Regions from separate parts of the Kluyvera sp. CRP genome, predicted to be linked through region 1. Evidence: riboswitches for the same ligand, from Rfam matches in the RefSeq annotation. Region 1 holds a riboswitch; each other region holds the start of a gene.
What was found. A riboswitch is a leader RNA that binds a small molecule or an ion and turns the genes downstream of it on or off. The one in region 1 is predicted to bind thiamine pyrophosphate.
Positions count from the first base shown of each region.

Region 2: it holds a riboswitch for thiamine pyrophosphate, as region 1 does, so the genes downstream of both, thiM (hydroxyethylthiazole kinase) here and thiB (thiamine ABC transporter substrate binding subunit) in region 1, are expected to answer to the same signal.
Region 3: it holds a riboswitch for thiamine pyrophosphate, as region 1 does, so the genes downstream of both, thiC (phosphomethylpyrimidine synthase ThiC) here and thiB (thiamine ABC transporter substrate binding subunit) in region 1, are expected to answer to the same signal.

Region 1 covers NZ_CP082841.1:238,776-248,712, forward strand. The annotation lists gene K7B04_RS01105 (sugar efflux transporter) at 1-852, opposite strand, end outside; gene sgrT (glucose uptake inhibitor SgrT) at 941-1,093, opposite strand; gene sgrR (HTH-type transcriptional regulator SgrR) at 1,181-2,836, shown strand; TPP riboswitch at 2,872-2,970, shown strand; gene thiB (thiamine ABC transporter substrate binding subunit) at 3,001-3,984, shown strand; gene thiP (thiamine/thiamine pyrophosphate ABC transporter permease ThiP) at 3,960-5,570, shown strand; gene thiQ (thiamine ABC transporter ATP-binding protein ThiQ) at 5,554-6,252, shown strand; gene K7B04_RS01135 (DedA family protein) at 6,290-7,057, opposite strand; gene araC (arabinose operon transcriptional regulator AraC) at 7,187-8,032, opposite strand; gene araB (ribulokinase) at 8,371-9,937, shown strand, end outside.
Region 2 covers NZ_CP082841.1:4,466,082-4,476,018, reverse strand. The annotation lists gene K7B04_RS21300 (LysR family transcriptional regulator) at 1-50, shown strand, start outside; gene K7B04_RS21295 (hypothetical protein) at 94-579, opposite strand; TPP riboswitch at 1,306-1,402, shown strand; gene thiM (hydroxyethylthiazole kinase) at 1,437-2,222, shown strand; gene thiD (bifunctional hydroxymethylpyrimidine kinase/phosphomethylpyrimidine kinase) at 2,219-3,019, shown strand; gene fbaB (class I fructose-bisphosphate aldolase) at 3,165-4,217, shown strand; gene K7B04_RS21275 (mandelate racemase family protein) at 4,486-5,640, shown strand; gene K7B04_RS21270 (ABC transporter substrate-binding protein) at 5,708-7,330, shown strand; gene K7B04_RS21265 (ABC transporter permease) at 7,327-8,364, shown strand; gene K7B04_RS21260 (ABC transporter permease) at 8,361-9,266, shown strand; gene K7B04_RS21255 (ABC transporter ATP-binding protein) at 9,238-9,937, shown strand, end outside.
Region 3 covers NZ_CP082841.1:791,746-801,682, reverse strand. The annotation lists gene thiH (2-iminoacetate synthase ThiH) at 1-630, opposite strand, end outside; gene thiG (thiazole synthase) at 627-1,397, opposite strand; gene thiS (sulfur carrier protein ThiS) at 1,399-1,599, opposite strand; gene thiF (thiazole biosynthesis adenylyltransferase ThiF) at 1,580-2,338, opposite strand; gene thiE (thiamine phosphate synthase) at 2,331-2,966, opposite strand; gene thiC (phosphomethylpyrimidine synthase ThiC) at 2,966-4,864, opposite strand; TPP riboswitch at 4,951-5,060, opposite strand; gene K7B04_RS03630 (Rsd/AlgQ family anti-sigma factor) at 5,112-5,597, opposite strand; gene nudC (NAD(+) diphosphatase) at 5,695-6,468, shown strand; gene hemE (uroporphyrinogen decarboxylase) at 6,509-7,573, shown strand; gene nfi (deoxyribonuclease V) at 7,573-8,253, shown strand; gene K7B04_RS03610 (YjaG family protein) at 8,287-8,877, shown strand; gene hupA (nucleoid-associated protein HU-alpha) at 9,064-9,336, shown strand; gene K7B04_RS03600 (DUF1481 domain-containing protein) at 9,349-9,937, shown strand, end outside.

The sequences.
Region 1 (9,937 bases):
CATCATCCGACGCTTACCGAAGTGCTTCACGTAGTAGCCCGCAATGATCATCGCCGGAATCTCCAGACCCGCGGCGGTGCCCATCAGGATCCCCGCCAGGCTATCCGGCAGACCAAGATCGCTGCTGATCCACAACGGCATATCGATGATATACATCGTGTTACAGGTCCACATCAGCGTGGAAGCGATAAACAGCATCCGTACGTTGCTGTCTTTCCAGCCGCTAATCTGATTCTGCACCGCGTCAGCAGGCTGCTCGACTCGCGCCACCGAGGGTAACGTTAGCGCAATTAGCGTCAGGCTCAGGATAAAGATCCCCGCCGCGATGGCGAACATGGTGGTAAAGCCGTAGTTCAGCGCCAGCATAAACGCCAGCGGCGGGCCAATCACCCACGCCAGCGACAGCTGGGCACGCATCACCGAGCTAAACATCACCACCTCGCGCGCCGAGCTGTCGGCGTACTCACGGGCGAGCGCAAACAGTTGCGGCATCGCGGCGTTGGCGATGGATGCCAGCATCACGCCGCAGGTAATCAGCGTCAGGTAGTGGCGGTTGAAGGCAAACAGCAGCGCGTTACCTACCGCCATCAGGCAGCAAAACATGATCAGCTTGCGTCGGTCGCCCCGGCTGTCGGATCGCCTGGCCAGCGCCAGGCTGACCGCGATCCCGGCGATCGCGTTAACGGTGTAAAACAGGCCGACCCAGAACGGCTGGACGCCCACTTCACGGCTGAGAAACAGGCTCAGCGTCGGCGCCTGTAGCGCCCCCGCCACGCCCATCATAAATGCCACCAGCATAAAAGCGGCGTACACACCGTTGAGACGTCGTCCCATCGTCATTAACCAGAGCATGTGAAATCCTTTAAGCACGCGAAAGAATAAAAAAAAGCCAGCAGATGATACCTGCTGGCAAATACTCAGTCACACATGATTTGGCGAATTAATGCTCAGAGGCCGATTTCGTAACTTCCCATTGCATCAGAGAGTTCAGCACTTCAAGCCGCTGTGCCGTTGCCTGGCGGGCCAGCCAGGAAACATTTTTGGTCGCTGCGAAATAACGCTGGTAAAACTGATGGATGGTAGACCTCTTCATACACACCTCCTCGCTTCATCGAAATCCATTATTGGCCTAATATAGGGATTAATAAATTGCTGAGTTTTTACCAGGAGTTCCCCTTTTATGCCTTCAGGTCGCTTACAGCAGCAGTTCATCCGTTTATGGCAGTGCTGCGAGGGAAAATCGCAGGAGACGACGCTTAACGATCTGGCGGCGCTACTGAGCTGTTCACGTCGTCATATGCGGACATTACTCAACACCATGGAGGCTCGGGGCTGGCTCACCTGGGAAGCGGAAGCCGGGCGCGGCAAGCGTTCCAGACTCACGTTCCTCTATACCGGGCTGGCGCTTCAGCAGCAGCGCGCGGAGGATCTGCTGGAGCAGGATCGCATCGATCAACTGGTGCAACTGGTCGGCGATAAAGCGGCAGTACGCCAGATGCTGGTCTCGCATCTGGGGCGCAGCTTCCGTCAGGGTCGGCACATTCTGCGGGTGCTCTACTATCGCCCGATGCACAACCTGCTGCCTGGCACCGCGCTTCGCCGCTCGGAAACCCACATCGCCCGGCAGATTTTCAACGCCTTAACGCGGGTAAATGAGGCAAATGGGGAACTGGAAGCCGATATTGCTCACCATTGGCAGGAAATTTCCCCCTTACACTGGCGTTTTTATTTGCGTCCCGGCATCCATTTCCATCATGGGCGCGAACTGGAGATGGAAGACGTTATTGCCTCACTGGAGCGCAGCATGACGCTGCCGCTGTTCTCCAACATCACGCAGATCCACTCTCCTACCGCATGGGTGCTGGACGTGCATCTGGCCGAGCCTGACCGCTGGCTGCCGTGGCTGCTGAGCCAGGTGTCGGCGATGATTCTGCCGCGCGAATGGCAAACGCTGCCTAATTTCTCGCGGATGCCGGTAGGAACCGGCCCCTACTCGGTCGCGCGCAATAACCTTAACCAACTGAAGATCCTCGCCTTTGATGACTATTTCGGTTTCCGGGCGTTGATTGACGAGGTTAACGTGTGGGTGCTGCCAGAAATCAGCGAAGCGCCAAACGGTGGCCTGACGCTTGAAGGCTCTACCGAAAGTGAAAAAGCCGTCGAAAGCCGGCTGGAAGAAGGCTGCTATTACCTGCTGTTCGATGCGCGGAGCACATTGGGCCGTAACCCAACGGTACGCCAGTGGCTGAGCCACCTGTTTCATCCCAACAACCTGCTCTACCGCGCGGGCGAGCAGCATCAGAGCCACTGGTTTCCCGCCTACGGCCTGCTGCCGCGCTGGCACCATGCGCGCAGCCGCGCCTGCGAGAAACCGGCCGGGCTGGAGTCCGTCACCCTCACCTATTATCGGGATCACGTCGAGCACCGGACCATCGGCCAGATTATGGAAACGCTGCTGGCGGAGCATCAGGTCAAGCTCAACATTCAGGAAGTGGACTACGACGAATGGCACCGCGGCGAGGTGGTCAGCGATATCTGGCTTAACAGCGCCAACTTTACGCTGCCGCTCGATTTTTCACTGTTCGCCTATCTGTATGAAGTGCCGATGATTCGCCATTGTATCCCCATTGACTGGGAACAGGACGCGCGGCGCTGGCGCGCGGGCAACCTGCCGCAAGCCGACTGGTGCCAGCAGTTGCTCGCTAATCAGTCGGTGGTGCCGCTGATTCATCACTGGCTGATGCTCCAGGGGCAGCGCAGTATGCGCGGCGTACGGATGAATACGCTGGGCTGGTTTGACTTTAAATCCGCCTGGTTTGCACCGCCGGAGCCGTAGGGCTTTTGATTTATTCACGTAATCATTACAATGTGCCGTTCTCAACGGGGTGCTGTGCGTCGTGCGCGGCTGAGAGAGACCCGTCGAACCTGATCCGGATAATCCCGGCGAAGGGATTTGAGGCTAACTCAAAATCCTTTGCCACCCATTTACTGAGGTGCAAAGTGCTCAAGAAATTACTCCCCCTGCTGGTGCTGGTTACCGCGCCCGCGTTCGCAAAACCCGTGCTGACGGTCTATACCTACGACTCCTTTGCTGCCGATTGGGGCCCAGGCCCGGCGGTGAAAAAAGCGTTCGAAGCCGACTGCGACTGCGAGTTGAAATTCGTGGCGCTGGAAGATGGCGTCTCGCTGCTCAACCGTCTGCGCATGGAAGGGAAAAACAGTAAAGCGGACGTCGTGCTGGGGCTGGATAACAACCTGCTGCAGGCCGCGACCGACACCAAACTGTTCGCCAAAAGTAACGTTCCGGCCAGCGCCGTCAACGTGCCGGGCGGCTGGAACAACGACATCTTTGTGCCATTCGACTATGGCTACTTCGCTTTCGTCTACGATAAAAACAAGCTGAAAAACCCGCCGAAAAGCCTGAAAGAGCTGGTTGAGAGCGAGCAGAAATGGCGCGTTATCTACCAGGATCCGCGCACCAGCACGCCGGGCTTAGGCCTGCTGCTGTGGATGCAGAAAGTGTACGGCGATAAAGCGCCGGAAGCCTGGCAGAAACTGGCGGCGAAGACCGTCACCGTTACCAAAGGCTGGAGCGAAGCCTACGGCCTGTTCCTGAAAGGGGAAGGCGACCTGGTGCTGAGCTATACCACCTCCCCGGCCTATCACATCATTGAAGAGAAGAAAGACAACTACGCGGCGGCGCCGTTTGCCGAAGGCCATTACCTGCAAGTCGAAGTGGCGGCAAAAACCGCGGCCAGCAAGCAGCAAAAACTGGCGGACAAATTCCTGCAATTTATGGTCTCTCCAGCTTTCCAGAACGCCATCCCGACCGGCAACTGGATGTATCCGGTAACCCAGGTTGCGCTGCCGGAAGGTTTTAACAGCCTGGTGAAACCGCAGACCTCGCTTGAGTTCACGCCGCAGCAGGTCGCCAGCGAACGTCAAAACTGGATTAATACATGGCTCCGCGCCGCCAGCCGCTAATTCCGGGTTGGCTCTACCCAGGGCTTACGGCCACCACATTGATGGTGGCCGTCGCTCTGGCGGCTTTTCTGGCGCTGTGGCTAAACGCCCCCGAAACGTCGTGGTCAACGCTGCTCGGCGATAGCTATCTGTGGCACGTGGTGCGCTTCTCCTTCTGGCAGGCGTTTCTCTCTGCGCTGTTATCGGTGCTGCCCGCCATTTTCCTTGCCCGCGCGCTCTATCGACGCCGTTTCCCCGGCCGTCAGCTGTTGCTGCGCCTGTGCGCGATGACCCTCATCCTGCCGGTGCTGGTCGCCGTCTTCGGCATTCTGACCGTCTATGGCCGTCAGGGATGGCTGGCGCAACTGTATGCCTGGCTCGGCTGGCAGTGGAATTTCTCCCCCTACGGCCTGCAGGGCATTCTGCTGGCGCACGTCTTTTTCAACATGCCGATGGCGACCCGTCTGCTGCTGCAAGCGCTGGAGCAAATCCCCGGCGAGCAGCGCCAGCTTGCCGCTCAGCTTGGAATGCGCGGCTACCCGTTCTTCCGCTACGTGGAATGGCCCTGGATGCGGCGACAGATTCTGCCCATCGCCACGCTGATTTTTATGCTCTGCTTCGCCAGCTTCGCCACCGTGCTGTCGCTGGGCGGCGGGCCTTCCGCCACCACCATTGAGCTGGCGATCTACCAGGCGCTGAACTTTGATTACGATCCGGCGCGAGCGGCAATGCTGGCGTTGATTCAGATGACCTGCTGTCTGGCGCTGGTGCTGCTTAGCCAGCGTATGAGCCGGGCCATTGCGGTGGGCAATAGCCAGATTCAAGGCTGGCGTGACCCGGACGATCGCTGGCATAGCCGCATCGCCGATGGTGTACTCATCTTCCTGACCCTGCTGTTACTGCTGCCGCCGCTGCTGGCGGTGGTGGTAGATGGCATTCACCCGTCGATGCTCTCCGTCTTTAGCCAGCCGATTTTATGGCAGGCGCTGGGCACGTCGCTGCGTATTGCTCTCGCCGCAGGTCTGCTTAGCGTGACGCTCACAATGATGCTGCTGTGGAGCAGTCGCGAGCTGCGGGCGCGTAACCAGCCGCTGGCCGGTCAGACGATGGAACTGAGCGGGATGCTGATTCTCGCGATGCCGGGCATCGTGCTGGCCACCGGCTTCTTCCTGCTGCTTAATAACACCATCGGCCTGCCCGACTCCGCCGACGGGATTGTCATCTTCACCAACGCGCTGATGGCGGTACCCTACGCGCTGAAGGTGCTGGAAACGCCGATGCGCGACATCACTGCACGCTACAGCATTCTCTGCGAGTCGCTGGGACTTAGCGGGTTTACTCGCCTGCGGGTAATTGAATTACGCGCCCTCAAAAGACCGCTGGCGCAAGCGCTGGCGTTTGCCTGCGTGCTGTCGATCGGCGATTTCGGCGTGGTGGCGTTATTCGGCAACGAGAATTTCCGCACGCTGCCGTTTTATCTTTACCAGCAGATTGGCGCCTACCGCAGTCAGGACGGCGCGGTGACGGCGCTGATACTGTTACTGCTCTGCTTCCTGCTCTTTACCGTGATTGAAAAGTTACCCGGACGCCATGCTAAAACTGAATGATGTGACCTGGCTGTATCAGCACCTGCCGATGCGCTTTAGCGCCACGATTGCCCAGGGCGAGAAAATTGCGGTGCTCGGCCCAAGCGGCGCGGGGAAATCGACGCTGCTCAATCTGATCGCTGGATTTCTGACGCCCGCCAGCGGCACCATCATGCTGGAAGGCCGCGTCCATACGCATACGCCGCCGTCCCAGCGACCGGTGTCGATGCTGTTTCAGGAAAATAATCTCTTCAGCCACCTGACGGTGCGCCAGAACATCAGCCTGGGGATGAGCCCGCGTCTCAAGCTCACCGACGATCAGCAACGCAGGCTACAGGTCATCGCCGGGCAAATGGGGATTGAATCAATGCTGGAAAGACTGCCGGGCGAGCTTTCCGGCGGCCAGCGCCAGCGCGCCGCGCTGGCCCGTTGCCTGGTGCGGCAGCAACCCATTCTGCTGCTGGACGAACCTTTTTCCGCGCTCGATCCGGCGCTACGTCAGGAGATGCTGCAATTAGTCGACGACGTGTGTCAGCGCCAGAATCTGACGCTGCTGATGGTGTCGCACAGCGTTGAAGACGCGGCGCGAATTGCGGCGCGAGCAATGGTGGTGGCGGAAGGGCGAATCGCCTGGGATGGTAAGACCGAAGCGCTGCTGAGCGGTAAGGCCAGCGCTTCGGCACTGTTAGGTATCGCTGAGTGAGGGATTGCCGGATGGCGGCTGCGCCTTATCCGGCACATTACAGCCCGACCACCTTACGCAAAATCTCGATATACACTGGCATCAGCGGATGACGAATCACGCTGACCAGCGCCACCACGCCAACGCCCAGAATCAGCGGTGCCAGAATCAGTAAACGCTGACGCGTCAGCACGTTGCTGAGACGGTCGTGATTCTCCTTTGCGCTACGCCACAGTCGCCAGCACAGCCACGCGCCGAGCCACAACAGCAACGCCGCCGCCAGCAGCAGCCACTTAAAGCTGGCGCTATTTTCATCGGCGGGAATATCAATCGCCGCGCCGGCGAGGATCCCCGGCAGGAAATAGAGCGGCGGCCACAGCAGGCAACCAATGATATTCGGGGGAATAAACCGGGCAATCGGCAGATCGAGCATGCCCGCCACCATGGGAACCACGGGGCGAGTGGGCCCAATAAAGCGGCCAACCAGAATCGTAAACATACTGTGCTGATGCAGCGCGTATTCGGTTTTATCGAGCAGCGCTTTGTTTTTCTTCATAAACGACCAGCGGTGCAGCGGCTTTTTAAAGCGCCAACCCAGCCAGAAGGAGATCCAATCACCCAGCAGGCAGCCCACGATCCCCGCCAGCCACGCCTGCCAGAAGTTCACCTCGCCGCCGCCAATAAGCGCGCCCAGGCCTGCCATCATCACGGTGCCCGGCAAAATCAGCCCCACTAACGCCAGTGATTCCAGAAACGCCACCAGCGCCACCGCAATCAGCGAGTAGGTCGTGGACTGCGTAATAAAGTGTTCCAGCAATGCTTGCATAGTGTGCCCGGTTTGAAAACGAAGCAGGGATTCTCCAGAGCCCCCTCTGCATCGTCAAGCCATCAATTGTCTAAATAGTTTACTGGCAAAGACAAAAGCCGACACAGTGCATTTCCTTTTCTTTACTTTTTATTCACAGCCGGCGCGGAATTCGCTGGGGCTGGCACCGGTACATTTTTTAAAGACCCGGGAGAAATAGAGCTGATCTTCAAAGCCGACATTGCGCCCGACGCTGGCAATCGGCATGCGCGTGGTGCTCAGCAGCAGCTTGGCCTGGCTGATGCGCTGATCTTCACGCCAGCTCAGCACGCTAACGCCCAACTGCTGGCGGAAAAGATGCGACAGCCTTGATGGCGACAGGCAGACGTGCTGGGCCACGCTGGCAATATCAAACTGACTATCGGCAAGATGATCGCTGATGTACTGGCAGGCATCGCGTACGCGGTTATCCATGGGCGGATGCAGCGATTCGTTGATCGCCTCCATGCGCCGCAGCAGCAGTTGCTCAAGCAGGTTGATGGCCAGCAGTTCGGAATAGCGCCCTACGCCCTGTCCGGCGTCGATAATTTTACCGAACAGCTCGGAAATTTCGCTCTGGTGCGCTTCATCCGGGCGATAAAAACCGGTTTGCGCCACGATGGCGGGCCAGTTTAGCCACTCGTGCCAGTAGGCGCGCGGGCGGAAATAGACCCACTGGTGATACCACTCGCTCGCGTCCGGGTGGCGGCCATAGTGGTGAATTTCGCCCGGCGGGAACAGCAGCATGTCACCCTGGCGGCAGACAAACTGCTTGCCCTGGTTTTCAATCACCCCTTCACCGCGCACCGTCAGGTTCAGAATAAACCCCTTCATGCCCAGCGGTCGGTCGATGAAAAAGTCCAGGTAACCACCGGCTTCAATCGGCGTTAACCCCGCCACCAGATGGGCGTTAAAGGAATAACCAGGCAGCAGGGGATCGTTTTGCATTTCAGCCATTTCTGCACGCTCTCACTGATATTTAAAGAAACCAATTATCCATATTCGGCTTTTTATCGGCACGGCCGCCGCGCTCAATGAATAACAGAACCGACGCGGCTGTCAACCCTGTTATTTCAAAGCACTTAGAGAATAAAGCCGCAAGAGAAGCCGGCTCATAACCACAACTGAAGTGTCTATAAAGACGACAGAAAAGTCCACATTGATTATTTGCACGGCGTCACACTTTGTGAGGTCACAGCAAGATCATCCATAAGATTAGCGGTTCCAGCCTGACGTTTTTTTGCGGGGATATCTACTGTTTCACTATCACGTTTTCATTGAGATGGAGTAACACGATGGCAATCGCAATTGGCCTCGATTTTGGCAGTGACTCAGTCCGCGCCCTGGCAGTAGATTGCGCGACGGGGGAAGAAATCGCGACCAGCGTTGAGTGGTATCCGCGCTGGCAGGAAGGGCGTTTCTGCGACGCGCCGAACAACCGTTTTCGCCACCACCCGCGCGACTATATTGAATCCATGGAAGCGGCGCTGAAGGGCGTGCTGGCCGAACTCTCCAGCGCACAGCGCGCGGACGTGGTCGGCATCGGCGTTGACAGCACCGGCTCTACCCCAGCGCCGATTGACGCTGACGGCAACGTGCTGGCGCTGAAAGAGGAGTTTGCCGACAACCCGAACGCCATGTTCGTACTGTGGAAAGATCACACCGCAGTAGAAGAGGCAGAGGCCATCACCCGCCTGTGCCACCAGCCGGGCAAAGAAGATTACTCTCGCTATATTGGCGGTATTTACTCCAGCGAATGGTTCTGGGCCAAGATTCTTCATGTCACTCGCGAAGACCCCGCCGTGGCGCAAGCCGCAGCATCGTGGATTGAGCTGTGCGACTGGGTTCCCGCGCTGCTTTCCGGCACCACCCGCCCGCAGGATATCCGTCGCGGTCGCTGCAGTGCCGGGCATAAATCGCTGTGGCACGAAAGCTGGGGCGGCCTGCCGCCGGCGTCGTTCTTCGACGAACTGGATCCCATTATCAACCAGCATCTGCCCTGCCCGCTGTTTAACGAAACCTGGACTGCCGACGTGCCGGTCGGCACGCTAACCGCCGAATGGGCGGAGCGCCTGGGGCTTTCTACCCAAGTCGCCATTTCCGGCGGCGCATTCGACTGTCATATGGGTGCGGTTGGCGCAGGCGCACAGCCTAATGCGCTGGTGAAAGTCATTGGTACTTCAACCTGCGACATTCTGATTGCTGATAAACAGAGCGTTGGCAGCCGTACGGTGAAAGGTATCTGCGGCCAGGTTGACGGTAGCGTAGTGCCGGACTTTATCGGTATGGAGGCAGGTCAATCCGCATTCGGCGACATCTATGCCTGGTTTGGTCGCGTACTTGGCTGGCCGCTGGAGCAGCTTGCCGCACAGCACCCGGAGCTGAAAGAGCAGATCAAAGCCAGCCAGAAACAGCTGTTACCTGCATTGACCGAAGCCTGGGCCGCTAACCCGTCGCTCGACCATCTACCGGTGGTGCTCGACTGGTTTAATGGTCGCCGCACCCCGAACGCAAATCAGCGCCTGAAAGGGGTCATTACTGATTTAAACCTCGCCACCGACGCTCCGGCACTGTTTGGCGGGCTGATTGCCGCCACCGCCTTTGGCGCGCGCGCCATCATGGAGTGCTTCACCGACCAGGGTATTGCAGTGAACAACGTCATGGCGCTGGGCGGCATCGCGCGTAAAAACCGCGTCATCATGCAGGCCTGCTGCGACGTGCTGAACCGTCCGCTGCAAATTGTCGCCTCCGACCAATGCTGCGCGCTGGGTGCGGCTATCTTCGCCGCGGTAGCCGCCGGGGTTTACGCCGATATCCCGACCGCGCAGGGCAAAATGGCCAGCCGCGTAGAACATACCTTAC
Region 2 (9,937 bases), 930 kb from region 1:
CCTGCTTTACGCTGCTGCTTAAAGCGCTGCGTGAGAACGCCGCCGAGTAGCGCCAACAGAATAAGGGAGGCGTCTACCTCCCTGTATCCATTTTTATTGTTTGACGGTCAGCATGCCGTTTTCACGGCCATGGGTCTTATTCCACGATGCGCTTTCAATGCCGTCTGCATTCATACTGACGGAAATAATATAGCCCGCTCCGCGAATTTCATAAAAATTGGCGTTAATACGCTTCACAACGGCTTTTTTGCCATTAATCGTCGCCGAGAAGAAACCGTTAGACAGCGTTGCTTTTAGCACATTAGAAGAGAGCGTCGCTTCACGCATGGGATCGGCGACGTGCGCCGCCTGCGCGTGTTGTTCCGCGTCGTGAGTGCGAGTCGCGTTGGCCGCGTTGGCATACGCCGCGGTCATGGCCGCGTTGTTGATCCCTTGCTGTCTGTTTTGTTCGGATAAATAGCAGGTATCTTTAGAAATACCTTGCGCCTCACATGCCGCCATTCGCTGTGCCGGGGTAGAGCAACCCGCAAGAATCGCCGAGCTTGCCACAACGGCTAACAGCATTATTTTTGCTTTCATCATTAACCTTATTTTTTATATAGACCAGAACGTCACCTGAATAAATGTTTAACGTTCTCCCCGTAATATTTTCGGGACCGTTAATTATAAATTATTTTCAGGTTTTAATTGTTATGAGTGATAACAGTCGTTCGTGATTATGGAGACTGCATTGCTATATACCACCGCCCCTAATGCCCCGGTTGCTACCAGCGCGAGGGAGACGATCACATACGCAAGAATAATTTTTATCATTGACTATCAATCACTAAGGCAAGCAGAAGTTTGCCGCTTTCTTTGTAACGCGAAGCAACTATCCAGTAAGTTGACTATATAAATATTGATTAGGATCATGATTTTTGTTGATAGATTCACGTGGTGAATGTAGTGAGGTTTAAATGTTATTTTTTAATTAATTCAAATGGTTGGATGAACTCATCCTACCATTTATCGATAAGGATTATTCCTATAGAAAACAGTTTTTATGATTGGTTCTAAAGCGAGTCTAATGATTTTCTTTGTTTTTTTATTTTTTCTTTCGTCGCGGGTTTAATTATGGCTATCTGGTTTTTCGTTTCGTATGAAAGAAAGTCATGGCTATCTTTTTTTTACCTGTCGTGAGCGTGTTAATTAAAGTTTAACGACTATTAGATATAACCTTGCTGTTTATAGCGTGATTTCTCGCGGGGGAAGAGGCTTGCTTAAGCGAGAAACTTCCCTTACGCTTGCAAAAAAGCGGCCACGCCGCTAAACGACTCGGGGTGCCCTTCCTGGTGAAGGCTGAGAAATACCCGTACCACCTGATCTGGATAATGCCAGCGTAGGGAAGTCAGAGACCGCCTGGTCATTGCTTCTTCGCGTTATGGCAGGAGCAAACCATGCACGTTAACCTGCTAAACCCCGCGCAATCCGCGCGTACTGCCCATATTCTTCACCAGCATGCCCCCCTTGTTCACTGTATGACCAACGATGTCGTGCAGACTTTCACCGCCAACGTATTGTTAGCCCTTGGCGCCTCGCCCGCGATGGTGATTGATGCCGGTGAAGCCGCGCAGTTTTCCGCCATAGCCAGTGCGGTATTGATAAACGTTGGCACTTTAACCCAGCCGCGTGCGCAGGCGATGCTTGCGGCGGTGGAAAGCGCGAATGCGGCGAAGACGCCCTGGACGCTCGATCCGGTTGCCGTTGGCGCACTGACGCTGCGCAGTGAATTCTGCCGCGGCTTACTGCCATTACAGCCTGCGGCGATTCGTGGAAATGCCTCTGAAATTTTGGCGCTGGCGGGCGAGAGCCACGGCGGGCGCGGCGTGGATACCACCGATACGGCCGCGACGGCGCTGCCAGCGGCACAGAAGCTGGCGCGAGAAAGCGGCGCGATTGTGGCGGTGACGGGAGAAGTGGATTACATCACCGATGGTCAGCAAACGCTGGCAGTGCAGGGCGGAGATCCGCTGATGACGCGGGTGGTTGGCACCGGCTGCGCGCTGTCGGCGGTGGTGGCGGCCAGCTGCGCGCTGTCGGGCAGCCGTCTGGAAAATGTGGCGGGCGCCTGCGCGCTGATGAAATTCGCCGGGCAGCAGGCCGCCGAGGGGCGCGGGCCGGGCAGCTTTATGCCTGCCTTCCTCGATGCGCTGTACGCGATGAATGCGGAGGTGGCGGCATGAAGCGCATTAACGCCTTAACCATCGCCGGTACCGACCCTAGCGGCGGCGCAGGCGTTCAGGCAGACCTGAAAACCTTCTCCGCGCTGGGTGCCTACGGTTGTTCGGTGATGACCGCGCTGGTGGCGCAAAACACCCGCGGGGTGCAATCGGTCTATCGCATTGAACCCGATTTTGTCGCCGCGCAGCTGGACTCGGTGTTCAGCGACGTGCGCATTGATACCACCAAAATCGGCATGCTGGCCGAGACCGATATTGTTGAAGCTGTGGCCGAGCGGCTGGCGCGTTATCGTATTCAGAACGTGGTGCTCGACACGGTGATGCTGGCGAAAAGCGGCGACCCGCTGCTGTGCGCATCGGCGGTGACGACGCTGCGTCAGCGTCTGCTGCCGCAGGTGTCGTTGATTACGCCAAACCTGCCGGAGGCGGCGGCGCTGCTTGACGCGCCGCATGCCCGCAGCGAACGCGAGATGCTGGAACAAGGGCGCGCGCTGCGCGCGCTGGGCTGTGAAGCGGTGCTGATGAAAGGCGGCCATCTGGACGACGCCGAAAGCCCGGACTGGCTGTTTACCGCCGACGGTGAAACGCGGTTTACCGCGCCACGGGTGGTGACGAAAAACACCCATGGCACCGGCTGTACGCTGTCGGCGGCGCTGGCGGCGTTGCGGCCACGTCACGCCAGCTGGCAGGAAACGGTGCCGGTGGCGAAAGCCTGGCTGTCGAAAGCGCTGGCGCAGGCCGATACGCTGGAAGTGGGCGAGGGGATTGGCCCAGTGCACCATTTCCACGAGTGGTGGTAACTGTCCCGTCTGCGTGCCAGCAGCTTGTGCGTTAAAACCGACAAAAGTTGGACATTCTACGCCCCCGGTACCAGGCTTATCCTGCTCAAAAAACTTGAGCAGGACATCCAGCCGACATGATGTCGGCGCTTACGGGAGCATAGCTATGACTGATATTGCGCAGTTGCTTGGCAAAGACGCCGACAGCCTTTTACAGCATCGTTGTATGACCATTCCAGCCGACCAGCTCTATCTGCCTGGCCACGACTACGTTGACCGGGTGATGGTGGATAACAACCGCCCACCTGCGGTGTTGAGAAACATGCAGACGCTCTACAATACCGGGCGTTTAGCCGGTACGGGCTACCTGTCGATTCTGCCGGTCGATCAGGGCGTTGAGCATTCGGCCGGGGCCTCGTTTGCCGCCAACCCGCTCTATTTTGATCCGAAAAACATCGTCGAACTGGCCATTGAGGCGGGCTGTAACTGCGTGGCCTCAACCTACGGCGTGCTGGCGTCGGTTTCGCGCCGCTACGCACACCGCATTCCGTTCCTCGTGAAGCTCAACCACAATGAAACGCTGAGCTATCCGAATACTTTCGATCAAACGCTGTATGCCAGCGTTGAGCAGGCTTTCAACCTTGGCGCGGTGGCTGTAGGGGCGACCATCTATTTTGGTTCAGAAGAGTCTCGCCGCCAGATTAAGGAGATCTCTGCCGCTTTCGAGCGCGCGCATGAGCTGGGGATGGTGACGGTGCTGTGGGCCTACCTGCGCAACCCTGCGTTTAAGAAAGACGGCGTTGACTATCACGTCTCCGCCGACTTGACCGGGCAGGCCAACCATCTGGCGGCGACCATCGGCGCGGATATCGTCAAACAAAAAATGGCCGAAAATAACGGCGGCTATAAAGCGGTGAACTTTGGTTATACCGACGATCGTGTATACAGCAAATTGACCACCGACAACCCGATTGACCTGGTGCGTTATCAGCTGGCGAACTGCTATATGGGCCGCGCGGGGCTTATTAACTCCGGCGGCGCGGCGGGCGGTGAGACCGACCTGTCCGACGCGGTACGGACGGCGGTTATCAACAAACGCGCTGGTGGCATGGGGCTGATTCTGGGCCGTAAAGCGTTCAAAAAATCCATGGCCGACGGCGTGCAGTTGATCAACGCCGTGCAGGACGTTTACCTCGATAGCAAGATTACCTTCGCCTAAAAGTTTGCCTCCTCGCCCGCCAGGGTGAGGAGGCCGATCCCCTTCACACTTCGTTATCCTTTTGTGAAAAACATCACGCCTCCTTGTGCGCATGCCCAAAAAACAGTCGATTGTTAGCGCTATTTGTCCGTGGAAGCGCTGTTATTTTGTGCTTAGATTAGTCATGAAACGCCTTTTCAATTCCCTAAAACCGTTTTATCGGATCAGTGTTGGACACAGGATTGTGGCGCGTTAAGCGCCATGTCGAATGTTGTACTAAGGACACATAATGAAAATTGAATCTGTAAATGTCACCGTTTTCCAGCATCCCACCCGCCGCGTCTCCGATAGCGCCGGGCACTCCCATCCGGGGCCAGAAAGCATGGCCAAAATGGCGATGCTGACGATTACCGCGGACGATGGCAGCAAGGGCTATTCGTTTGCGCCGCCGGAAATCGTGCGCCCGTTCGTGGTAAATACCTTTTTCCGTAAAGTGCTGGTTGGTCAGGATCCGTTCGACCGTGAACGCATCTGGCAGGACCTGGTGCACTGGCAGCGCGGCAGCGCGCATCAGCTGACCGAACGCGCGTTGTCTTTCGTGGAACAAGCATTGTGGGACCTGATTGGGCGTAAGCTCAATATGCCGGTCTACAAACTGCTCGGCGGCTATCGTGACAAAGTGCCGGCCTACGGCAGCACCATGTGTGGCGACGATTTAGCAGGTGGCCTGTCCACGCCGGAAGAGTACGCGGCCTTTGCCGAAACCCTGGTGGCGCGCGGCTATAAGGCTATCAAGCTGCACACCTGGATGCCGCCGGTCTCCTTCGCGCCAAACCCGAAAATGGATATCAAAGCCTGCGCCGCGGTACGCGAGGCGGTGGGGCCGGATATCGACCTGATGATCGACGGCTACCACTGGTACAGCCGTACCGAAGCGCTGTGGATAGGTAAGGAGCTGGAAAAACTCAACTTCGCGTGGTTTGAAGAACCGATGGAAGAGGACAGCATGTCGTCCTACGCGTGGCTGGCGGAAAACCTCTCTATCCCGATTATCGGGCCGGAAAGCTTTGGCGGTAAGCACCACAGCCGTGCGGATTGGGTGAAAGCGGGCGCGTGCGACATTCTGCGCGCGGGCGCTAACGGCGTGGGCGGCATTACGCCAACGATGAAGGTGGCGGCGCTGGCGGAATCCTTCGGCATGGACTGCGAAGTGCACGGCAACGGCGCGGCGAGCCTGGCGGTGGTCGGGGCGATCCGTAACTGTCGCTGGTATGAGCGCGGCCTGCTGCATCCGTTCCTCGACTACGACCAGCCGGCGGCCTACCTGAACAGCATCATCGACCCAATGGACGCGGATGGCTTTGTTCACCTGTCTCAGCGCCCTGGACTGGGCGAAGACATTAACTTTGCATATATCGAAGCCAATACCGTCAGCCACGACTGACACATAACAAAGACAAGACAGGCGCGTACGGATTCGTAGCCTGTCGTACCCTACAGGCGATAGATAGATGAAAAAATCCTCCTTACTGGGAGCGTGTTTGCTCGCGCTCACCATGACGATGGGGAGCGGGGCGGCGTTGGCGAAAACGCCGCCGGATCAGCTCATTATCGGCATGAACATGAACAACCTGCTGACCCTCGACCCGGCCGCGATGACCGGTAATGAAGTGGTGGGTATCGTGGTCAACCTCTATGATTCGCTGGTTGAACTGGACCCTGAACCGCTGACCAACGTCAAACCGGCACTGGCCAAATCCTGGGACATCAGCCCGGATGGCAAAACGCTGACCTTCCATCTGCAAAACAACGTTAAGTTTCACTCCGGTAACCCGCTGACCGCCGCCGACGTGGTGTGGTCGATGCGGCGCATTCTGCACCTTAACCTCGCGCAGGCATCGGTGTGGAAGTCTTACGGCTTCAGCAAAAAGAACGTCGACAAGCAGGTGACCGCACTGGACGACTATACGGTGCAGATTGTCCTGCCGAAACCGAACGATCCGCAGCTGGTGATTTACTCGCTAGGCGCGCTGGGTAACCTTGGCGTGCTCGACAGCAAAACCGTGCAGAGCCATGAGCAGGATAACGACTGGGGCAACAAGTGGCTGACCACGCACGAAGCCGGTTCCGGGCCGTTTATGCTGGAGACCTGGCAGGCCAAAGATGTGCTGCGCATGAAGCGTAACCCGGACTACTGGCGCGGCGAGCCGAAGATGAGCCGCGTGGTGCTGCGCCACTTTCAGGAGTCGCAGACCCTGCGCCTGATGATTGAAAAAGGCGACCTTGATATTGCCAACAACATGGCGGTATCGGACATCAACGCCCTGCGCAAAGACCCGCAGCTTACCGTCGACGCGGTGCAACGCGGCACCATGTACTACGTGGCGATGAGCATGAAAGAGGCGCATTTCGCCAATCCGAAGGTGCGTGAAGCGGTACGCTACCTGATTGATTATCAGGGGATTAATAAAGCGCTGATGCCGGGCTACGGCGTACTGCACCAGCGGCCAATCAAGGCGGGCATGCCGTCAACGCTGCCGGATCCTGGCTACAGCTTTGACTTAGCGAAGGCGAAAAAACTGCTGGCGGAAGCGGGCTATCCGGACGGTTTTGATACCACGCTGCGCGTGCTCTCGGACCAGCCGTTCCTCAATATCGCCATTGCCGTTCAGTCGACGCTGATGCAGGCGGGCATCAACGCCAAAATTATTACCGGCACCGGCAACCAGATTTACGGCGCGATGCGCGAGCGTAAGTTCGACATGCTGGTCGGCCGCGGCGGCAGCGGCATGGAGCCGCATCCGCACTCCAGCCTCCGTGCGCTGGTCTATAACCCGGACAACAGCGATGAAGCGCGACTCACCAACTTCCAGGGCTGGCGTACCGGCTTTTACGACAAGCAGCTCAACGAGATGATCGACGGTGCGCTGCTGGAACGTAACCCGCAGAAACAAATTGCCGATTACCAGGCTATTCAAACCCGCTTCGATGCGCTGATCCCGGCGATGATTCCCGTCTCGCAGATGGTTGACTCAGTGGTGGTGCGCAACGAAGTGAAAGACTACAAACCCCACCCGTCGGCGACCACCTTCTTGCGTGACGTCTACAAAGTAAGCGAAGGAGATAAAGGATGAGTACGGCAATTCTCGCGCCCGGCTCCCGGACCCGGCGCTTTTCAAAACGGTTGATGCAGGTGGCGATTACGCTGTTTGGCCTGCTGCTGCTGACCTTTTTCATTGGCCGCGTGATGCCCATCGACCCGGTGCTGGCGATTGTCGGTCCGGATGCCGACCAGAGCACCTACCAGCAGGTCTATCACCAGCTGGGCTTTGACCAGTCGCTGATGACCCAGTTTGGTATTTATTTCGTCAACCTGCTGCACGGCGACCTCGGTAACGCGCTGCTGACCGGTAAACCGGTGACCGACGATATTATTCGCGTCTTCCCGGCGACCATGGAACTGGCGACGATGGCGATTATTGTCGGCGCGGGCCTCGGCATTCCGCTGGGCGTGCTGGCGGCCGCGCGTCGTAACAGCATCTCCGATTACGTGGTGCGCATTATCAGCCTCGCCGGTTACTCCACGCCGATTTTCTGGGTGGGGATGATGGGTCTGCTGGTGTTTTACGCCTGGCTTGGCTGGGTCGGCGGCGCCGGACGCGTTGACCTGGGGCTGGACGGCATCGTGCCGCGCCGTACCGGGCTGATGACCGTGGATGCGCTGCTGGCAGGGAACAGCGAGGTGTTCTGGAATGCCATTAATCACCTGATTCTGCCTGCCGCGCTGCTGGGCTTCCACTCGCTGGCCTATATCAGCCGTATGACCCGCAGCTTTATGCTGGCGCAGCTGTCGCAGGAGTTCATCATCACTGCCCGCGTGAAAGGGTTAACCGAACGTCAGGTGATCTGGAATCACGCGTTTCGCAACATCCTCGTGCAGCTGCTGACGGTGGTGGCGCTGGCCTATGGTTCGCTGCTGGAGGGGGCGGTACTGATTGAAACCGTCTTCTCCTGGCCGGGCTTTGGCTCCTATCTCACCGGCAGCCTGCTGCTGGGCGATATGAATGCGGTGATGGGCTGCGTGCTGTTGGTTGGGGTGATCTTCGTGATGCTCAACCTGCTGTCCGACATGCTGTATCAATTCTTCGATCCGAGGACAAAATCATGACGGTTTCTCTGGATACGTCTTTGCGCGGCGGCGCTGGCGAAGGCCGCCAGCGTTTGCAACGTGCGCTGGTCCGCGCCGGTGGGTTTATCGGCAAGATGGCGCGTAACCCGTTAACGGCGATTGGCGGCGGGATTATTTTCCTGCTGCTGGTGGTGGCGATTTTCGCGCCGCTGATTGCCCCGTATAACCCGCTGGTGCAGGACTTAAGCAACGCGCTTACCGCGCCGAACGCCCAGCACTGGTTTGGCACCGACGAGTTTGGCCGCGATATCTTCAGCCGCCTGGTGTACGGCTCGCGCATCACGCTGTACATCGTGCTGCTGGTGTCGGTCACCGTCGGCCCGCTGGGGCTGCTGCTCGGCGTCTGCGCGGGCTACTTCGGCGGCAAGGTAGACATGGTGCTGATGCGCGTTACCGACATCTTTATCTCCTTCCCAAGCCTGGTGCTGGCGCTGGCGTTCGTCGCCGCCTTAGGCCCAGGGCTGGAGCACGTGGTAATCGCCATTACGCTTACCGCCTGGCCGCCGATTGCGCGTCTGGCGCGCGCCGAAACGCTGTCGCTGCGCCAGGCGGATTTTATCTCCGCCGTGCGCTTGCAGGGGGCCTCTCCGGCCCGCGTGCTGTGGCGCCATATTGTGCCACTGTGCCTGCCGTCGGTGATTATTCGTATCACCATGAACATGGCGGGGATCATTCTGACCGCCGCTGGTCTCGGCTTCCTCGGCCTCGGCGCACAGCCGCCGGAGCCAGAGTGGGGGGCGATGATCTCCAGTGGCCGTACCTACATGATGGAGTGCTGGTGGGTGGTGACGATTCCGGGGCTGGCGATTCTGATCAACAGCTTAGCGTTCAACTTCTTAGGAGATGGCCTACGTGACATCCTCGATCCTCGCAGCGAATAACGCTGCACCGCTGCTCGACGTGCGCGACCTGTGCGTCGACTTTGTCAACGGCAGCGCGGTCACCCATGCGGTGCGCGGTGTCTCCTTCCAGTTGGGGCGTGAAAAACTGGCGATTGTCGGTGAATCCGGTTCGGGAAAATCGACCGTCGGGCGCGCGCTGTTGCATCTGCACCCGAAAAAGGCGCGCATTGACGCCAGCCGGATGCATTTTGGCGATATCGATCTGCTTAACGCCAGCGAAGCGCAGATGCGCGCCATTCGCGGCAAACGGATTTCGATGATTATGCAGGACCCGAAATACTCGCTGAACCCGGTGGTGCGCGTGGGCGATCAGATTGCTGAAGCCTGGCTAACGCACCATCCGGGGCATAAGGCGGAGGCGAAAGCCAAAGCGTTGGAGATGCTCGACGTGGTGCGCATCCGCGACCCGCAGCGCGTTTATAACCTCTATCCGCATGAAATCTCCGGCGGCCAGGGGCAGCGCATCATGATTGCGATGATGCTGATTACCGACCCGGAGCTGGTGATTGCCGATGAGCCCACCTCGGCGCTGGACGTCTCCGTACGTTTGCAGGTGCTGGGGCTGCTCGACGACCTGGTGAAATCGCGCGGGCTGGGGCTGATTTTTATCAGCCACGACATCAACCTGGTGCGCAGCTTCTGCGATCGGG
Region 3 (9,937 bases), 550 kb from region 1:
GTCTGGGGTGTCGAGTCGCCAGAAGAAGTCCTGCTTTTTTCCCTTGAGATGATGCCGGGCATACATCCCTTCGTGATAGGTCTCCTGATACACCATCACGCCATCCAGCCCCAGCGTCTTGAGCTCGGCATACTCCTCGGTTGCCAGCGGCTGCACTTCCATATGTAGCGAGGAAAACTGGCGGCGAATGGCCGGGAGATGGCGGCGGAAATAGTCCATGCCCACTTTGCTCTGGTGCTCGCCGGTCACCAGCAGAAGGTGCTCAAAGTGCAGCGCCCGGATAGCGGCGCACTCGCGGGCAATTTCAGCCTCATCCAGCGTCTTACGCTTGATGCGGTTGCTCATGGAGAAGCCGCAGTAGGTGCAGTCGTTGGCACAGAGGTTTGAGAGATAAAGCGGCACGTAGAAACTGACGGTGTTGCCAAAGCGTTGTCGGGTCAGCCTTTGTGCCCGCTGCGCCATCGGTTCCAGATAATCGGCGGCGGCGGGGGAGAGCAACGCCATCAAATCGTCCCGGCTAAGATGCGCGGCGTTCAGCGCGCGCTCCACGTCGGCGGCGGTTTTACCGTTGATGCGCAGGCGAATATCGTCCCACTCCAGTTGCCGCCAACGGTCGCTGAAGGTTTTCATGACAGGGCCTCCAGAAATCCGGTGAGCGGGCTGGTGGCGCTGGCGTAGGTGCTACGATTACCCGGCACCGCCTGACGCGCCAGTACTCCCGCTTCTACAGCCAGGCGGAAAGCGGTTGCCATCATCACCGGATCGTCCGCCACGGCAATCGCCGTGTTGACCAGCACCGCATCAGCGCCCATTTCCAGCGCCTGCGCCGCATGGCTGGGCACGCCAATGCCCGCATCAACCACCACCGGCACGGTGGACTGCTGGATAATAATCTCCAGCATCGCTTTGGTTTCCAGCCCCTGATTCGAACCGATAGGCGCGCCGAGCGGCATCACCGCCGCGCAGCCGACCTCTTCCAGCCGCTTGCACAACACCGGATCCGCGCCGCAGTAGGGCAGCACTACAAAACCCTGCTTCACCAGCGCCTCGGCGGCTTTTAGCGTTTCGATCGGGTCCGGCAATAGCCAGCGGGCATCCGGGTGGATTTCTAATTTCAGCCAGCGGGTGCCCAGCGCTTCCCGCGCCAGTTGGGCGGCGAAGATCGCCTCTTCAGCGGTTTTCGCCCCGGAGGTATTGGGCAGCAGCGTGACGCCCGCTTCAATCAGTGGCGCCAGAATCGCATCGTTGTGCTGGCGCAGGTCCACGCGTTTCATCGCCAGCGTCACCAACTGGCTGCCGGAAGCGCGAATTGCCTCGACCATCAGTTGCGATGAGGCAAACTTCCCGGTACCGGTGAACAGATGTGAATCAAACGTTTTGTCGGCAATACGTAACATATCAACCCCCTGCAATAACCTGAAAAAGCAGGATCTGGTCGCCTTCCTGCACGATTTGCTGCTGCCACTGCTCGCGCGGCAGGATCTGCTGATTGAGCGCCAACGCCGCGCCCGGTTTAAGCTGATTAAGCGTAGCGAGCAGGCTGCTGACGGTTTGCCCTTCGGCGCACTGCATCGGCTCGTCATTGAACTGAATCTGCATGTCGCCCTCCGCATACCGGACAGCCGCTGGCGCGACGCAGCGCCAGGCTGCGCCACTGGCTGGTTTTACCGTCAAAGAGGCGTAGCTCTCCGCTGGGCGTCTCAATACCGCTGAGTAATTTAATCGCCTCCAGCGCCTGCAAGGTGCCCATCACACCAACAACCGGTCCGACGATACCGGCGGTACGGCAGTTGCGTTCAGGCTCGACATCGTCCGGCCACAGGCAGCGGTAACAGCCTTGTTCCCACGGTGGCGTGAGGACCATTAGCTGGCCGCCAAAGCCGACGGCGCTGGCGGAAATTAACGGAGTGTTGAGCGCCACGCAGGCGGCGTTAATTTCCTGGCGCGTGGCCATGTTATCGGTACAATCGAGCACCACATCGGCGTGTGCTACCGCATGCCGCAGTGCCTCGCCTTTTAGTCGCTGCTGGAGTGATACCAGTTCGATATCCGGGTTGAGCTGTGTCAGGCGCTGCTGGGCAACCTGAGATTTTGAACGCGCGATATCATCGGTGGTAAATAGAATCTGGCGCTGCAAATTGCTCAGATGAATGTCGTCATCGTCTACCAGCGTCAGTTTGCCGATGCCTGCTCCCGCCAGATACAGCGCGGCAGGCGAGCCTAACCCGCCTAAACCCACGATCAGCACATGACTCGCGAGCAGCTTTTGCTGGCCTTCAATGGCGATATCGCCGAGCAGGATTTGCCGGCTGTAGCGCATAAAGTCACGGTCATTCATCGCCGACTCCCACGATTGCCAGCAGTTGCGCGGTGGCTTCACGCCAGTCTGCCGCCTGGGTAATGGCGCTAACCACAGCCACGCTGCCGACGCCGGTCGTCAGTACCGCCGGAGCGCGTTCAAGGCTGATGCCGCCGATGGCGACGGTCGGGTAATCCGCCAGTCGTTCAATATGACTGGCCAACTGCGCCAGCCCCTGCGGGGCGGAAGGCATTTGCTTGGTTTGCGTCGGGAAGACGTGGCCGAGTGCGATATAAGAAGGCTTAGCGGCCAGCGCCACGTCTATCTCCATATCATCGTGGGTCGATACGCCCAGGCGTAAGCCCGCCGCCTGAATCGCTTTCAGGTCGGTGGTTTCAAGGTCTTCCTGGCCCAGATGCACGCCGTAAGCGCGGTGCTTAATTGCCAGACGCCAGTAATCGTTGATAAACAGGCGGGCGTCATAACGACGCCCCAGCTCGATGGCGGCGATAACATCCGCTTCCACCTCTTCATCGCGCTTATCTTTGATACGCAGTTGGATCGTGCGTACGCCCGCCTCCAGTAAACGCTCAATCCATGCAACGCTATCCACCACCGGGTAAAGCCCGAGGCGGAACGGCACGGTCGGGAAATCAGGCTGATACATCAGGCTTCCTCCCGCTTGAGATAAATTTCGCCGCCTTTGGCGCGGAAGTTTTCCGACATATCCGCCATCCCCACTTCAATGGTTTGCGCGGCGGCGTAGTCGCGGACCTCCTGGCTGATTTTCATCGAGCAGAACTTCGGCCCGCACATGGAGCAGAAGTGGGCAACCTTGCCGGACTCCTGCGGCAGGGTTTCATCGTGATAAGCGCGGGCGGTGAACGGGTCGAGCGCGAGGTTAAACTGGTCTTCCCAGCGGAATTCGAAGCGCGCTTTCGACATGGCGTTATCGCGGATCTGTGCGCCCGGATGGCCTTTCGCTAAGTCAGCGGCGTGGGCGGCAATTTTGTAGGTGATCAGCCCCTGTTTCACATCTTCTTTGTTCGGCAGGCCGAGGTGCTCTTTCGGCGTCACATAACACAGCATCGCGCAGCCAAACCAGCCGATCATCGCGGCGCCAATGCCGGAGGTGAAGTGGTCATAGCCCGGCGCGATATCGGTGGTCAACGGCCCTAAGGTGTAGAACGGCGCTTCGTGGCAGCTCTCCAGCTCTTCGGTCATGTTGCGCTGAATCATATGCATCGGCACGTGGCCCGGGCCTTCAATCATCACCTGCACGTCGTATTCCCAGGCGATTTTGGTCAGCTCGCCCAGCGTATGCAGCTCGGAGAACTGCGCTTCGTCGTTAGCGTCCTGAATGGAGCCGGGGCGCAGGCCGTCGCCCAGCGACAGGGAAACGTCGTAGGCGGCGCAGATTTCGCAAATCTCGCGGAAATGTTCGAACAGGAAGTTCTCTTTGTGATGGGAGAGACACCACTTTGCCATGATCGAACCGCCGCGCGAGACAATCCCGGTCAGGCGTTTGGCGGTCATCGGCACGTAGCGCAGCAGCACGCCCGCGTGAATGGTGAAGTAGTCGACGCCCTGTTCAGCCTGCTCCAGCAGCGTGTCGCGGAACGCTTCCCAGGTAAGGTCTTCGGCGATCCCGTTGACCTTCTCCAGCGCCTGGTAGATCGGGACGGTGCCGATCGGTACCGGGCTGTTACGCAGGATCCATTCGCGGGTTTCGTGGATATAGCGGCCGGTGGAGAGATCCATCACTGTATCCGCCCCCCAGCGCGTCGCCCACACCAGTTTTTCTACCTCTTCTTCGATAGAGGAGGTGACGGCAGAGTTGCCGATGTTCGCGTTAACCTTCACCAGGAAGTTACGACCGATGATCATCGGCTCGGATTCCGGGTGGTTGATGTTGGCAGGGATAATCGCGCGGCCCGCGGCGACTTCATCACGCACGAATTCCGGGGTGATGTTTTCCGGCAGGCGCGCGCCAAAGCTCATCCCCGGATGCTGGTGGCGCAGCACTTCACTGCTAATGCGCTCGCGGCCCATGTTTTCACGGATAGCGATGAACTCCATTTCGGGAGTGACGATCCCCCGGCGGGCGTAGTGTAACTGGGTGACGCGCTTGCCCGCTTTGGCGCGTTTCGGCGTCAGCAGGCCGGTAAAACGCAGATCGTCCAGGCCATCGTCGGCCAGACGTTCTTTGGTGTAAGCCGAGCTACGGTCGTCTAGTTCTTCGCTATCGTTACGTGCGTCAATCCACGGCTGGCGCAGTTTCGCCAGACCCTGCTGGACGTTAATCGCCACCTCAGGATCGCCATACGGGCCGGAGGTGTCGTACACCGGCACGGCTTCGTTCTCTTCAAACTGCGGGTTGTCTTTACTGCCGCCGATGAGCGTCGGGCTCAGTTGAATTTCACGCATCGGAATGCGGATATCCGGCTGTGAGCCGGTGATATAGATGCGTTTTGACTCAGGAAAGGCGGTCCCTTCCAGCGTATTGATAAAGTGTTGCGCCTGGGCGCGTTGTTCACGGCGTGATGGTTTAGTAGTGACAGACATAGCTCATTCCAAAAAAGTAAGGACGTGGCTTGTCAGACGACGGATGGAGTAATGGATGTGCGCCGCCCGTAAAGGCAGCAGCATAAAGCTGAATTACTCTTGTTCCCTTCGCAGGTCTTAACCTGATCAGGTTCCGCGGATCCCGAATTAACGGTCTCAGCCCGTGCTTGCGCACCAGGCACTCCGACAAGAAGTAACCTCTATCTTAGAGGTAATGATTGTAAACTACTCGTTAATGCGGCAAATCTCAAGCCGGGCGTTTTATTTCATCCTGGCCGAGGGCCTCGAAGGTCAGCATGATGAGCTGATCCTCTAATAGAAAACGGGCTTCCAGCGCTTCACCAATATCGGACAACGCCTGCTGAAACGCATATACGTTATCCTGGTCGATAGCGTTCTCCAGCGCAGAGTCGTAGTAGTCCATAATTTGTTGGGTATTGGCGTCCAGCAGCGGCCAGATTTTGCTGGCGTTTAAAAGCGGACTGTTGCCTTCCATTTTATGGATAATACGTTCATAAATACTGAAATGACCGGCAGAAAGGTAGTCGACCAGCCGCTGACAAAAGTCATCAAGCGCCTTTTCATTAAGACGCATAAATGATTCTTTGCCAGGCTTAAGGCCAACCAGATTGTAGTAAGCCACGAGCAGGTGCTTACGAATATTCAGCCAACGGTCGACCAGTCTGTGGTGTCCATGAATTCGCTCTTTTAGACTTTCTAACTGGTTTAACATAGGTTGACCCCGCATCGATAAGATTAAAATCTGCTCACGTCATTATGTAATAATAATGTTAACAACATGCCTGTGAAGCAAAGGTAGCGCAAGAGATATGGATCGTATTATTGAAAAATCGGATCGCGGCTGGTGGATCGTCAGCCACGAACAAAAATTATGGTTGCCCGGTGGGGAAATACCAATTGGCGAAGCGGTAAATTTCGATCTTGTGGGCCAGCGCGCACTCCAGATTGGCGAGTGGGAAGGCTCTCCTGTCTGGTTGGTACAGCAGCAACGCCGCCATGATATGGGCACCGTGCGCCAGGTGCTCGACCAGGATGTGGGGCTGTTTCAACTCGCCGGACGCGGCGTACAGCTGGCTGAGTTTTATCGCTCGCATAAGTTCTGCGGCTACTGCGGCCACACCATGCATCCGAGTAAAACCGAGTGGGCGATGCTGTGCAGCCACTGTCGCGAACGTTACTATCCGCAAATTGCCCCTTGCATTATCGTCGCGATCCGCCGTGAGGATTCCATCCTGCTGGCCCAGCATGTTCGCCACCGCAACGGCGTGCATACCGTGCTGGCCGGTTTTGTCGAAGTGGGGGAAACCTTAGAGCAAGCGGTCGCGCGTGAGGTGATGGAAGAGAGCGGCATTAAGGTGAAAAACCTGCGCTATATTACTTCGCAGCCGTGGCCGTTCCCGCAGTCGCTGATGACGGCGTTTATGGCGGAGTACGACAGCGGCGATATCGTCATCGATCCGAAAGAGCTGCTTAACGCTAACTGGTATCGCTATGACGATCTGCCGCTTCTACCGCCGCCGGGCACCGTCGCGCGTCGCCTGATCGAAGATACTGTGGCAATGTGTCGGGCTGATTACGACTGACATGTTACAATAGGCGCATCAACGCTAAAGGAATGTAAAAATGAGCGAACTGAAGAACGATCGTTACCTGCGTGCGCTGCTGCGCCAGCCCGTAGACGTCACCCCGGTATGGATGATGCGCCAGGCAGGCCGCTATTTACCGGAGTACAAAGCGACCCGCGCCCAGGCCGGCGATTTTATGTCGCTGTGCAAAAACGCCGAGCTGGCCTGTGAGGTGACGCTGCAGCCGCTGCGCCGCTATCCGCTCGATGCGGCGATCTTGTTCTCGGATATCCTGACTATTCCCGATGCGATGGGGCTGGGGCTGTACTTCGAAGCCGGAGAAGGCCCGCGTTTTACCTCGCTAATTACGACCAAAGCCGACGTTGAAAAACTGCCGATTCCGGATCCAGAAGGTGAACTGGGCTACGTGATGAATGCGGTGCGGACCATCCGCCGCGAGCTGAAGGGTGAAGTGCCGTTGATCGGTTTCTCCGGCAGCCCGTGGACGCTGGCAACCTACATGGTCGAAGGCGGCAGCAGCAAGGCCTTCACCGTGATTAAAAAGATGATGTATGCCGACCCTAAAGCGCTGCATCTGCTGCTTGATAAGCTGGCGCAGAGCGTCACGCTGTATCTGAACGCGCAGATTAAAGCGGGTGCGCAGTCGGTGATGATTTTCGACACCTGGGGCGGCGTGCTCACTGGCCGCGATTACCAGCAGTTCTCCCTGTACTACATGCATAAAATCGTCGATGGCCTGCTGCGTGAAAACGATGGCCGCCGCGTACCGGTAACGTTGTTCACCAAAGGCGGTGGGCAGTGGCTGGAAGCGATGGCGGAAACCGGCTGCGACGCGCTGGGGCTTGACTGGACCACCGATATCGCCGACGCACGTCGTCGCGTGGGCCATAAGGTGGCGCTGCAAGGCAATATGGACCCGTCCATGCTGTACGCTCCGGCGTCGCGCATTGAGGAAGAAGTGGCGACGATTCTGGCCGGTTTTGGTCAGGGCGAAGGCCATGTCTTCAACCTCGGCCACGGTATTCATCAGGACGTGCCGCCGGAACATGCGGGCGTCTTTGTTGAGGCAGTACACCGTCTGTCGGCGCAGTACCACCGCTAATGGATCTCACCTCGCTGCGCGCGCAGCAGCTGAAATTGGCGTCATCGGTGATCCGTGACGATCGTTTTATTAGCGATCCGCCGGATCTGATCGGCGGGGCCGACGTTGGCTTTGAGCAGGGCGGTGAAGTAACGCGCGCGGCGATGGTGCTGTTGAAATACCCTACGCTCGAGCTGGTGGAGTATCAGGTGGCGCGCATCGCCACCACCATGCCCTACATCCCGGGTTTCCTCTCGTTTCGTGAAACCCCGGCGCTGATGGCCGCCTGGCAGCAGCTTTCGCACAAGCCGGATCTGCTGTTTGTCGATGGCCACGGTATTTCCCACCCGCGCCGTCTTGGCGTAGCCAGCCATTTTGGTCTGCTGGTGGACGTGCCGACAATCGGTGTGGCGAAAAAACGCCTGTGCGGTAAGTACGAACTGCCTTCTTCAGAGGTGGGCGCGCTGGCGCCGCTGATGGACAAAGACGAACAGCTGGCGTGGGTCTGGCGCAGTAAAGCGCGCTGTAACCCGCTGTTTATCTCCACGGGCCATCGCATCAGTCTGGAGAGCGCTTTGGGTTGGGTACAGCGCTGCACTCAGGGCTACCGGCTACCAGAACCGACGCGCTGGGCGGATGCGGTGGCATCCGGGCGGCCGGCTTTTACGCGGCTTGCAGCAAAAATGCCCCATATCAGGTAAACTGCCGCTAATTTCCGTATTTGAGAACTCATCATGTTACAAAACCCGATTCATCTGCGTCTGGAGAAGCTGGAAAGCTGGCAGCACGTCACCTTTATGGCCTGTCTGTGTGAACGCATGTATCCAAACTACGCCATGTTCTGCAAAGAGGCGGAATTTGGCGAGCCACAGCTGTACCGACGCATTCTTGACCTCATCTGGGAAACGCTGACGGTCAAAGACGCGAAGGTGAACTTCGACAGCCAGTTGGAAAAGTTGGAAGAGGCGATCCCGGCGGCGGACGATTATGACATGTACGGTGTTTATCCGGCGATCGATGCTTGCGTTGCATTGAGCGAATTAATACATTCGCGTTTGAGCGGCGAAACCCTCGAACACGCGATCGAAGTCAGTAAGAGTTCTATTACCACCGTTGCAATGTTAGAAATGACCCAGGCTGGTCGTGAAATGACCGACGAAGAGCTGCGTTTGAACCCCGCGGTAGAGCAAGAATGGGACATTCAGTGGGAGATTTTCCGCCTTTTAGCCGAGTGTGAAGAACGCGATATTGAACTGATTAAAGGGCTACGCGCAGACCTCCGCGAGGCCGCAGAAAGCAATATTGGTATAATTTTTCAGCAATGAGACAATAAAACGTGATTTACCGCCTGAATTGTCACGCCTGAAGGCTTCACATCTGCCCCCCGTCTGGTCTACATTTGGAGGGCGAAAAAAAGTGGCTATCGGTGCGTGTATGCAGGAGAGTGCTTTTCTGGCATTTTCGTCGCACTCGATGCTTAGCAAGCGATAAACACATTGTAAGGATAACTTATGAACAAGACTCAACTGATTGATGTAATTGCGGACAAGGCTGAACTGTCTAAAACCCAGGCTAAAGCAGCACTGGAATCCACCCTGGCTGCTATTACTGAGTCTCTGAAAGAAGGCGATGCTGTACAGCTGGTTGGTTTCGGTACCTTCAAAGTGAACCACCGCGCTGAGCGTACTGGCCGCAACCCGCAGACCGGTAAAGAAATCAAAATCGCCGCTGCTAACGTGCCGGCATTTGTTTCTGGTAAAGCACTGAAAGACGCTGTTAAGTAAGACTGCGTGGCAGTGAACAGTTTTAAAGAAGGGGCGGTTTCGCCCCTTTCGTTCATCTGGCGTCGCTTTTCGGGGCTGGCGGGCACCTTATTGCTTACCGCCTGTAGCCATAACAGCGAACTGCCTCCGTTTACCGCCAGCGGCTATGCTGACACCCAGGGCGCGGTGCGCATCTGGCGTAAAGATAGCGGCGGCGAGACTCACCTGCTGGCCACTTTTAGTCCGTGGCATAGCGGTAGCACTTCAACCAGCGAATACCGCTGGCAGAACGATCAACTGCAACTGATCGAACTGAATATCTACGGCAAACCCACCGAACACATCCGCGCCCGTTTCGATCGCAACGGCGAACTGAGCTTTATGCAGCGTGAGATGGATGGGCAAAAACAGCAGCTCTCCAGCGACCAGGTCGCGCTCTATCGTTATCGCGCCGAACAGATTCGCCAGACCAGCGACGCGCTGCGTTTGGGGAAAGTTGTGCTGCGACAGGGGCGCTGGCACGCCGATCAGTCGGTAACGACCTGCGAAGGCGAAACGGTGAAACCGGATTTCGACGCCCGCGCGTTAGGGCATATCGCCAGCCGTCAGAGCCGTTCTTCTG